DNA from 2 places in the Streptomyces sp. NPDC048211 genome. Region 2 is predicted to be linked to the other one. Evidence: riboswitches for the same ligand, from Rfam matches in the RefSeq annotation. Region 2 holds a riboswitch; the other holds the start of a gene.

Region 1 (3,555 bases), on a different contig from region 2:
GCCCAGCAGACTCGGCCCATGCCCATCGTGCCGGACGTTCCCGACGCAGGTAGAGACGCTGACGACCGTGATGACCGGGACCAGGGGGCCGGACGCCTGAGCGGCGGCCCCCTGTTCCGCGACGAGAAGCCGCAGGAGCCCATGTCCACCGCGCCGCCACCCCCGCAGAAGAAGCGTGCGGGCCGTGATCTGGGAGCCGCCATAGGGGTCGGCGTAGGGCTCGGTGCCGTCGTCGTCGCCTCGCTCTTCATCGTCCAGGCCGTCTTCGTCGGCGTGATCGTCGTCGCCGTCGTCGTGGGCCTGTGGGAGCTCACCTCCCGGCTGGAGGAGCGCAAGGGCATCAAGGCGCCCCTCGTACCGCTCGCGATCGGTGGCGCGGCCATGGTCGTGGCCGGTTACGCGCGGGGTGCGGAGGGTGCCTGGATCGCCATGGCCCTGACCGCTCTGGCGGTACTGGTCTGGCGGATGACCGAGCCACCGGAGGACTACCTCAGGGACGTCACGGCCGGCGTCTTCGCCGCGTTCTACGTGCCGTTCCTGGCGACCTTCGTGGCCATGCTCCTGACCGCCGACGACGGGCCGCAGCGGGTTCTGACCTTCCTGCTGCTGACCGTGGTCAGCGACACGGGGGCGTACGCCGTCGGCTGGCGCTTCGGCAAGCACAAGCTTGCACCGCGCATCAGCCCCGGGAAGACCCGCGAGGGCCTCTTCGGAGCCGTGGCCTTCGCGATGGTGGCCGGTGCGCTGTGCATGCAGTTCCTGATCGACGACGGCACGTGGTGGCAGGGCCTGCTGCTCGGCCTCGCGGTCGCCGCCAGCGCCACCCTGGGTGACCTGGGCGAGTCCATGATCAAGCGGGACCTCGGCATCAAGGACATGGGCACGCTGCTGCCCGGGCACGGCGGAATCATGGACCGGCTGGACTCCCTGCTGCCGACGGCGCCGGTCGTCTGGCTGCTGATGGTGATTTTCGTCGGCTCCGGCTGAGAAGTTCTCAGGTCACCCCTTCTGACCTGCATTTTTACGAGTGAGGGTCCGTTGTCCACAGGGCGGCGGGCCCTCACTGTTCTGTCTGCGACACTGGAAGAACCATGCCTAAGCCCGGAGAACTCACTTTCGTCGCGCCCCGCGGAGCCAAGAAGCCGCCGCGGCACCTCGCCGACCTCACGCCCGCCGAGCGCAAGGAAGCCGTCGCCGCGACGGGCGAGAAGCCCTTCCGCGCGCAGCAGCTCTCGCAGCACTACTTCGCGCGGTACGCGCACGACCCGTCGGAGTGGACCAACATCCCCGCCGGATCGCGGGACAAGCTCGCCGAGGCGCTGTTCCCCGATCTGATGTCCGTGGTCCGGCATATCAGCTGCGACGACGACACCACCCGTAAGACGCTGTGGAAGCTGCACGACGGGACGCTGGTCGAGTCCGTCCTGATGCGGTACCCCGAGCGCGTCACGATGTGTATCTCCTCGCAGGCCGGCTGCGGCATGAACTGCCCGTTCTGCGCCACCGGGCAGGCCGGTCTCGACCGCAACCTGTCCACCGCGGAGATCGTCCACCAGATCGTGGACGGCATGCGCGCGCTGCGCGACGGTGAGGTCCCGGGCGGCCCGGCCCGGCTCTCCAACATCGTCTTCATGGGTATGGGCGAGCCGCTCGCCAACTACAACCGCGTGGTCGGAGCGATCCGCCGGCTGACCGACCCCGAGCCCGACGGCCTCGGGCTCTCGCAGCGCGGGATCACGGTCTCCACCGTCGGCCTCGTCCCCGCGATGCTCCGCTTCGCCGACGAGGGCTTCAAGTGCCGTCTCGCTGTCTCGCTGCACGCCCCGGACGACGAGCTGCGCGACACCCTCGTGCCGGTCAACACCCGGTGGAAGGTGCGCGAGGTGCTGGACGCCGCGTGGGAGTACGCGGAGAAGTCCGGCCGCCGCATCTCCATCGAGTACGCGCTGATCCGCGACATCAACGACCAGGCCTGGCGGGGCGACCGGCTCGGCCGGCTCCTCAAGGGCAAGCGGGTCCACGTCAACCTGATCCCGCTGAACCCCACCCCCGGCTCGAAGTGGACCGCCTCGCGGCCCGAGGACGAGAAGGCGTTCGTCGAGGCGATCGCCGCCCACGGGGTGCCGGTGACCGTCCGGGACACCCGTGGGCAGGAGATCGACGGGGCCTGCGGACAGCTGGCGGCATCCGAGCGGTGAGGCCGAAACCGGGCGTGTAGCCTGGGCTCGAAATCAACTTCATATTCCGACAGGGGAGCGCCACAGCGCTGAGAGTGCGGCACCGAGGACAGGTTGGCCGCAGACCCTCTGAACCTCGCCCGGGTCATTCCGGGTAGGAAGTTCGGACCTTACTCAAGCTGTTGCGCCCTGCCCGCTTCCGGTTTCCACCGGCGCGGGCAGGGCCGCGTCTCTTCCTGGTCACCCCAGGAGGAATCACATGAGCACCACCAAGAAGATCGCGGTGACGGCCGTCGCCGCGGCGCTCGGCGCGACCGCGCTGGCGGGCTGCGGAAGCTCCGACGACTCGGCCGCCGGCAGCGGCGGTACCAAGGGCTCAGGCTCCAAGACCGTCACCCTCGTCAGCCATGACTCCTTCAACGCGTCCAAGGACGTGCTGAAGGAGTTCACCCGGCAGACCGGCTACACCGTCAAGGTGCTGAAGAGCGGGGACGCCGGCGCCGCCCTCAACCAGGAGATCCTCACCAAGGGTTCGCCCCGCGGTGACGTGTTCTTCGGCGTCGACAACACCCTGCTCTCGCGCGCCCTCGACAACGGCCTGTTCACGCCGTACGCCGCCAAGGGCATCGACCAGGTCGCCGCCGACGTGCAGCTGGATGCCGAGAAGCACCGGGTGACCCCCGTCGACACCGGTGACATCTGCATCAACTACGACAAGAAGTACTTCGCCGACAAGAAGCTCGCGCCGCCGAAGACGTTCGACGACCTGGCGAAGCCCGCGTACAAGAACCTGCTCGTCACCGAGAACGCGGCGACCTCCTCGCCCGGCCTCGGCTTCCTCCTCGGTACCGTCGCCACCTACGGCGAGGACGGCTACCAGGACTACTGGAAGAAGCTGAAGGACAACGGCGTCAAGGTCGTCGACGGCTGGGAGCAGGCGTACAACGAGGAGTTCTCCGGCTCCGCGGGTGGCAAGAAGGCCAAGGCCGACCGGCCGCTCGTCGTCAGTTACGCCTCCAGCCCGCCCGTCGAGGTGCTGTACGCGGACCCGCAGCCGAAGACCGCCCCGACCGGCGTCGCCACGGGGACGTGCTTCCGTCAGATCGAGTTCGCGGGCCTGCTCGACGGCGCGAAGAACGAGGCCGGCGGCAAGGCCCTGCTGGACTTCCTGATCAGCAAGAAGTTCCAGGAGGACATGCCGCTCAACATGTTCGTCAGCCCGGTCACCGAGGGCGCGAAGGTGCCGGACCTCTTCACGAAGTTCGGTGCCACGGTCGACAAGCCGACGACCGTCGCCCCGGACACGATCGCCAAGAACCGTGAGCAGTGGGTCCAGTCATGGTCCTCGCTCGTAGTGAAGTAGCGAAGACTCCCGTAC
Region 2 (3,555 bases):
CGATGAGCTGGCCCTCCTTGACCAGCTGGCGCACACGCGTCACCTCGACATCGAGCATTTCGGCGATGTCGGGAAGGTGGAGCCAGTCGGGGACGAGAGCATCGATCTTTGCGTCAATCTCGGTCACGGGGACAAGCGTGCCATCCCGGACCGACAGTCGGTACCCGGGCCGACCGTACGGGGGCCGGATACGCCATCAGAGCGTGGCCGATTTCAGGGGCACGGAGGGGTCGGCGACCCGCTCGGGGGCGAGCTGCACGCCCGATTCGACGAGTCGGCGCCCCTGCGCCAGATCGCGCGGACGGCCGACCGCCAGTACGGCGACGAGCGCTCCGGCACGCAGCCAGCACACCGTCCACGCCGGTTCGGCCGGGTCGCCGCGCCACACCAGGGTGTCGGCGCCCGTGTGATGGCCCGCGTACTGCACGAAGCGGCCGAACTGCTCGGACCAGAAGTAGGGCACGGGGTCGTAGGCCGGAGGCGGTCCGTCGCCCCCGGGAGCGATGACGGCGGCCGCGACGGTCCGGGGCCCCTGGAGGGCGTTGTCCCAGTGGTGCACGAGCAGCCGCTCGCCGTACCGGGCCGAGGGGAACGAGGCGCAGTCCCCGACCGCGTACACATCGGGCAGCGAGGTGCGCAGCGACGCGTCGGCGGTCACCGATCCGTCCGGGCCGAGCTCGATCCCCGATCCGGCCAGCCAGCCGGTCGCGGGCCGGGCACCGATGCCGACCACGACCGCGTCCGCCGGGATCGCGCGGCCGTCCGCCAGCACCACGCGGCCCGATTCGACCCGGTCGACCCGGGCACCGGTCAGGAGTCCGGCGCCGATCTCGGCGTACCAGCCGGCCATGGGCGCGGCGACCTCGGCGGGCAGAGCGCCGGCGAGCGGGCGTTCGGCCGCTTCGACGACGGTGACGGCGCAGCCGGCCGCACGCGCCGCGGTGGCGAACTCGGCGCCGATCCAGCCCGCGCCGACGACCACGACGTCGTGCTGCCGTTCGAGCACCGGCCGCAGCCGGGCGGCGTCGTCCAGCGTGCGCAGGAGGTGGACGCCCGGGATGCCCTCGGTGCCGGGCAGCACCAGGGGCTCGGCGCCGGTGGCGACGACCAGGACGTCGTAGGGCACGGGCCCGTCCGGGGTGTCCAGCTCGTGGTCGGCGGCGCGCACCGCGGTCACGTCGAGGCCGAGCCGCAGGGTGATGTCCAGCGCCTCGAAGTCGATGTCGAAGGCCGAGCCCTCGGCCTTGCCGAGGAGGACCGCCTTGGACAGCGGGGGCCGGTCGTAGGGCTGGTGCGGTTCGGCGCCGATCAGCGTGACGGGGCCGGTGAAGCCCTGTTCGCGCAGCGCCACCGCGGTCTGCACGCCCGCCATGCCCGCTCCGGCGATCACGACGCGGCGGCGCTGCCGCGGCTCTGTCTGCTCTGGTCCGGTCTGCTCGTCCACCCGTCCACCTTAAACACCTGACGACCCGTCAGGAAGCTGGTTCCCATGATGCGCCCACCTGATCGCCTTCCCCGCTCAGGCATCCACTCCCTTGCAGGCGGCGGGGGCCGGAGGTTTAGGGTGGCCGTGCACATCACTCGCGGGAGCCCGGGCGTACCGGGCTGAGAGGGAGGCTGGGCGGCCTCCGACCGTACGAACCTGATCCGGGTCATGCCGGCGAAGGGAGGGGCTGGACGCCCATGGGCACGCACCGTACGAACGGGTCCGACGTCCTCGTCATCGGGGGCGGCATCATCGGCCTGGTGATCGCCTGGCGGGCCGCACAGCGCGGCCTGGCCACCGCGGTCGTCGATCCCGAACCGGGCGGCGGCGCGGCCCAGGTCGCTGCCGGAATGCTGGCCGCCGTCACCGAACTCCACTACGGCGAGGAGATGCTGCTCGGTCTCAACGTCGCCTCCGCCGCGCGCTATCCGGCGTTCGCGGCCGAGCTGGAGGAGGCGAGCGGACGGGACATCGGCTTTCGCGCGTGCGGGACCCTGGCCGTCGCGCTCGATGCCGACGACCGCGCCCATCTGCGGGAACTCCACGCCCTGCAACGCCGCTCCGGCCTGGAGTCGGAGTGGCTCACCGGCCGGGAGTGCCGTCGCCTGGAGCCGATGCTCGCGCCGTGCATACGCGGCGGACTGCGGGTCGACGGCGACCACCAGGTCGACCCGCGACGGCTGGCCGCCGCGCTGCTGACTGCGTGCGAACGGGCCGGGGTCGTCCTCCACCGCCAACGGGCCGAGCGGCTCTCGGTCACGGGTGACCGGGCCGTCGGAGCGGTTCTGGCCGACGGGACGCGGGCCGGTGCCGATCAGGTCGTACTCGCCGCGGGCAGCCTGAGCGGCCGGCTCCCGGGGATGCCGGCGCACGTCCTGCCCCCGGTCCGCCCGGTGAAGGGCCAGGTGCTGCGGCTGACCGTGCCCACCACGTACGCCCCCTTCCTCTCCCGCACCGTGCGGGCGGTGGTCCGGGGCAGCCATGTCTATCTCGTACCGCGCGAGAACGGCGAACTGGTCATCGGCGCCACCAGCGAGGAGATGGGCTGGGACACCACCGTCACGGCGGGCGGTGTGTACGAGCTGCTGCGCGACGCGCACGAACTGGTGCCAGGCATCACCGAGCTGCCGCTCACCGAGACGCGCGCCGGTCTGCGCCCCGCCTCCCCCGACAACGCCCCGCTCCTCGGGCCCACCGCGCTGCGCGGCCTCCACCTCGCCACCGGCCACCACCGCAACGGGGTGCTGCTCACCCCCGTCACCGGGGACGCCATGGCGCAGCTGCTGGCGGGCGGCGAGCTGCCCGAGGTGGCCCGCCCCTTCTCCCCCGGCCGCTTCTCACCCGCCGCCGCCCCCGTACCTCAGGAGCAGCCCGCATGACCGAGCCCACCCCCGTGTCCGTCCCGCTCCCCGTCCCCCTTTCCGTCTCCGTGAACGGCGAGGCCCTCGCCGTCGCGCCGGGCACCACCCTGGACGTCCTGGTCGCCTCGCTGACCAGTGCTCCCTCGGGCGTCGCGGCCGCCCTGAACGAGACCGTCGTACCGCGCGGCCAGTGGCCCGCCGCCGCACTCAGCGACGGCGACCGGGTCGAGGTCCTCACCGCGGTCCAGGGGGGCTGACCCATGTCCGACGACCTCTTCTCGCTCGGCGGCACCGTCTTCGGCTCCCGGCTGATCATGGGGACGGGCGGGGCTCCCAGCCTGGACGTACTGGAACGGTCCCTGACCGCCTCCGGCACCGAGCTGACGACCGTGGCGATGCGCCGCCTCGACCCGACCGTGCAGGGCTCCGTGCTCTCCGTCCTGGAGCGGCTCTCCATCCGCGTGCTCCCGAACACGGCCGGCTGCTTCACGGCGGGCGAGGCCGTCCTCACCGCCCGGCTCGCCCGCGAGGCGCTCGGCACCGACTGGGTCAAGCTGGAGGTGGTGGCGGACGAGCGCACCCTGCTGCCGGACCCCATCGAGCTGCTGGACGCCGCGGAGACGCTGGTGGACGACGGATTCACCGTGCTCCCGTACACGAACGACGACCCGGTGCTGGCCCGCAAGCTGGAGGACGTGGGGTGTGCGG

The links. Region 2 has a riboswitch for thiamine pyrophosphate ahead of thiO (glycine oxidase ThiO). Riboswitches for the same ligand answer to the same signal wherever they lie in the genome.
Region 1: another riboswitch for thiamine pyrophosphate. It lies ahead of ACGFZA_RS06460 (thiamine ABC transporter substrate binding subunit); the one in region 2 lies ahead of thiO (glycine oxidase ThiO).

What each region holds. Positions count from the first base shown of each region.
Region 1 covers NZ_JBIDAD010000001.1:1,421,342-1,424,896, forward strand. The annotation lists gene ACGFZA_RS06450 (phosphatidate cytidylyltransferase) at 1-987, shown strand, start outside; gene rlmN (23S rRNA (adenine(2503)-C(2))-methyltransferase RlmN) at 1,092-2,198, shown strand; TPP riboswitch at 2,240-2,356, shown strand; gene ACGFZA_RS06460 (thiamine ABC transporter substrate binding subunit) at 2,437-3,540, shown strand.
Region 2 covers NZ_JBIDAD010000004.1:711,545-715,099, reverse strand. The annotation lists gene ACGFZA_RS19460 (Rv2175c family DNA-binding protein) at 1-127, opposite strand, end outside; gene ACGFZA_RS19455 (NAD(P)/FAD-dependent oxidoreductase) at 197-1,444, opposite strand; TPP riboswitch at 1,574-1,686, shown strand; gene thiO (glycine oxidase ThiO) at 1,684-2,865, shown strand; gene thiS (sulfur carrier protein ThiS) at 2,862-3,104, shown strand; gene ACGFZA_RS19440 (thiazole synthase) at 3,108-3,555, shown strand, end outside.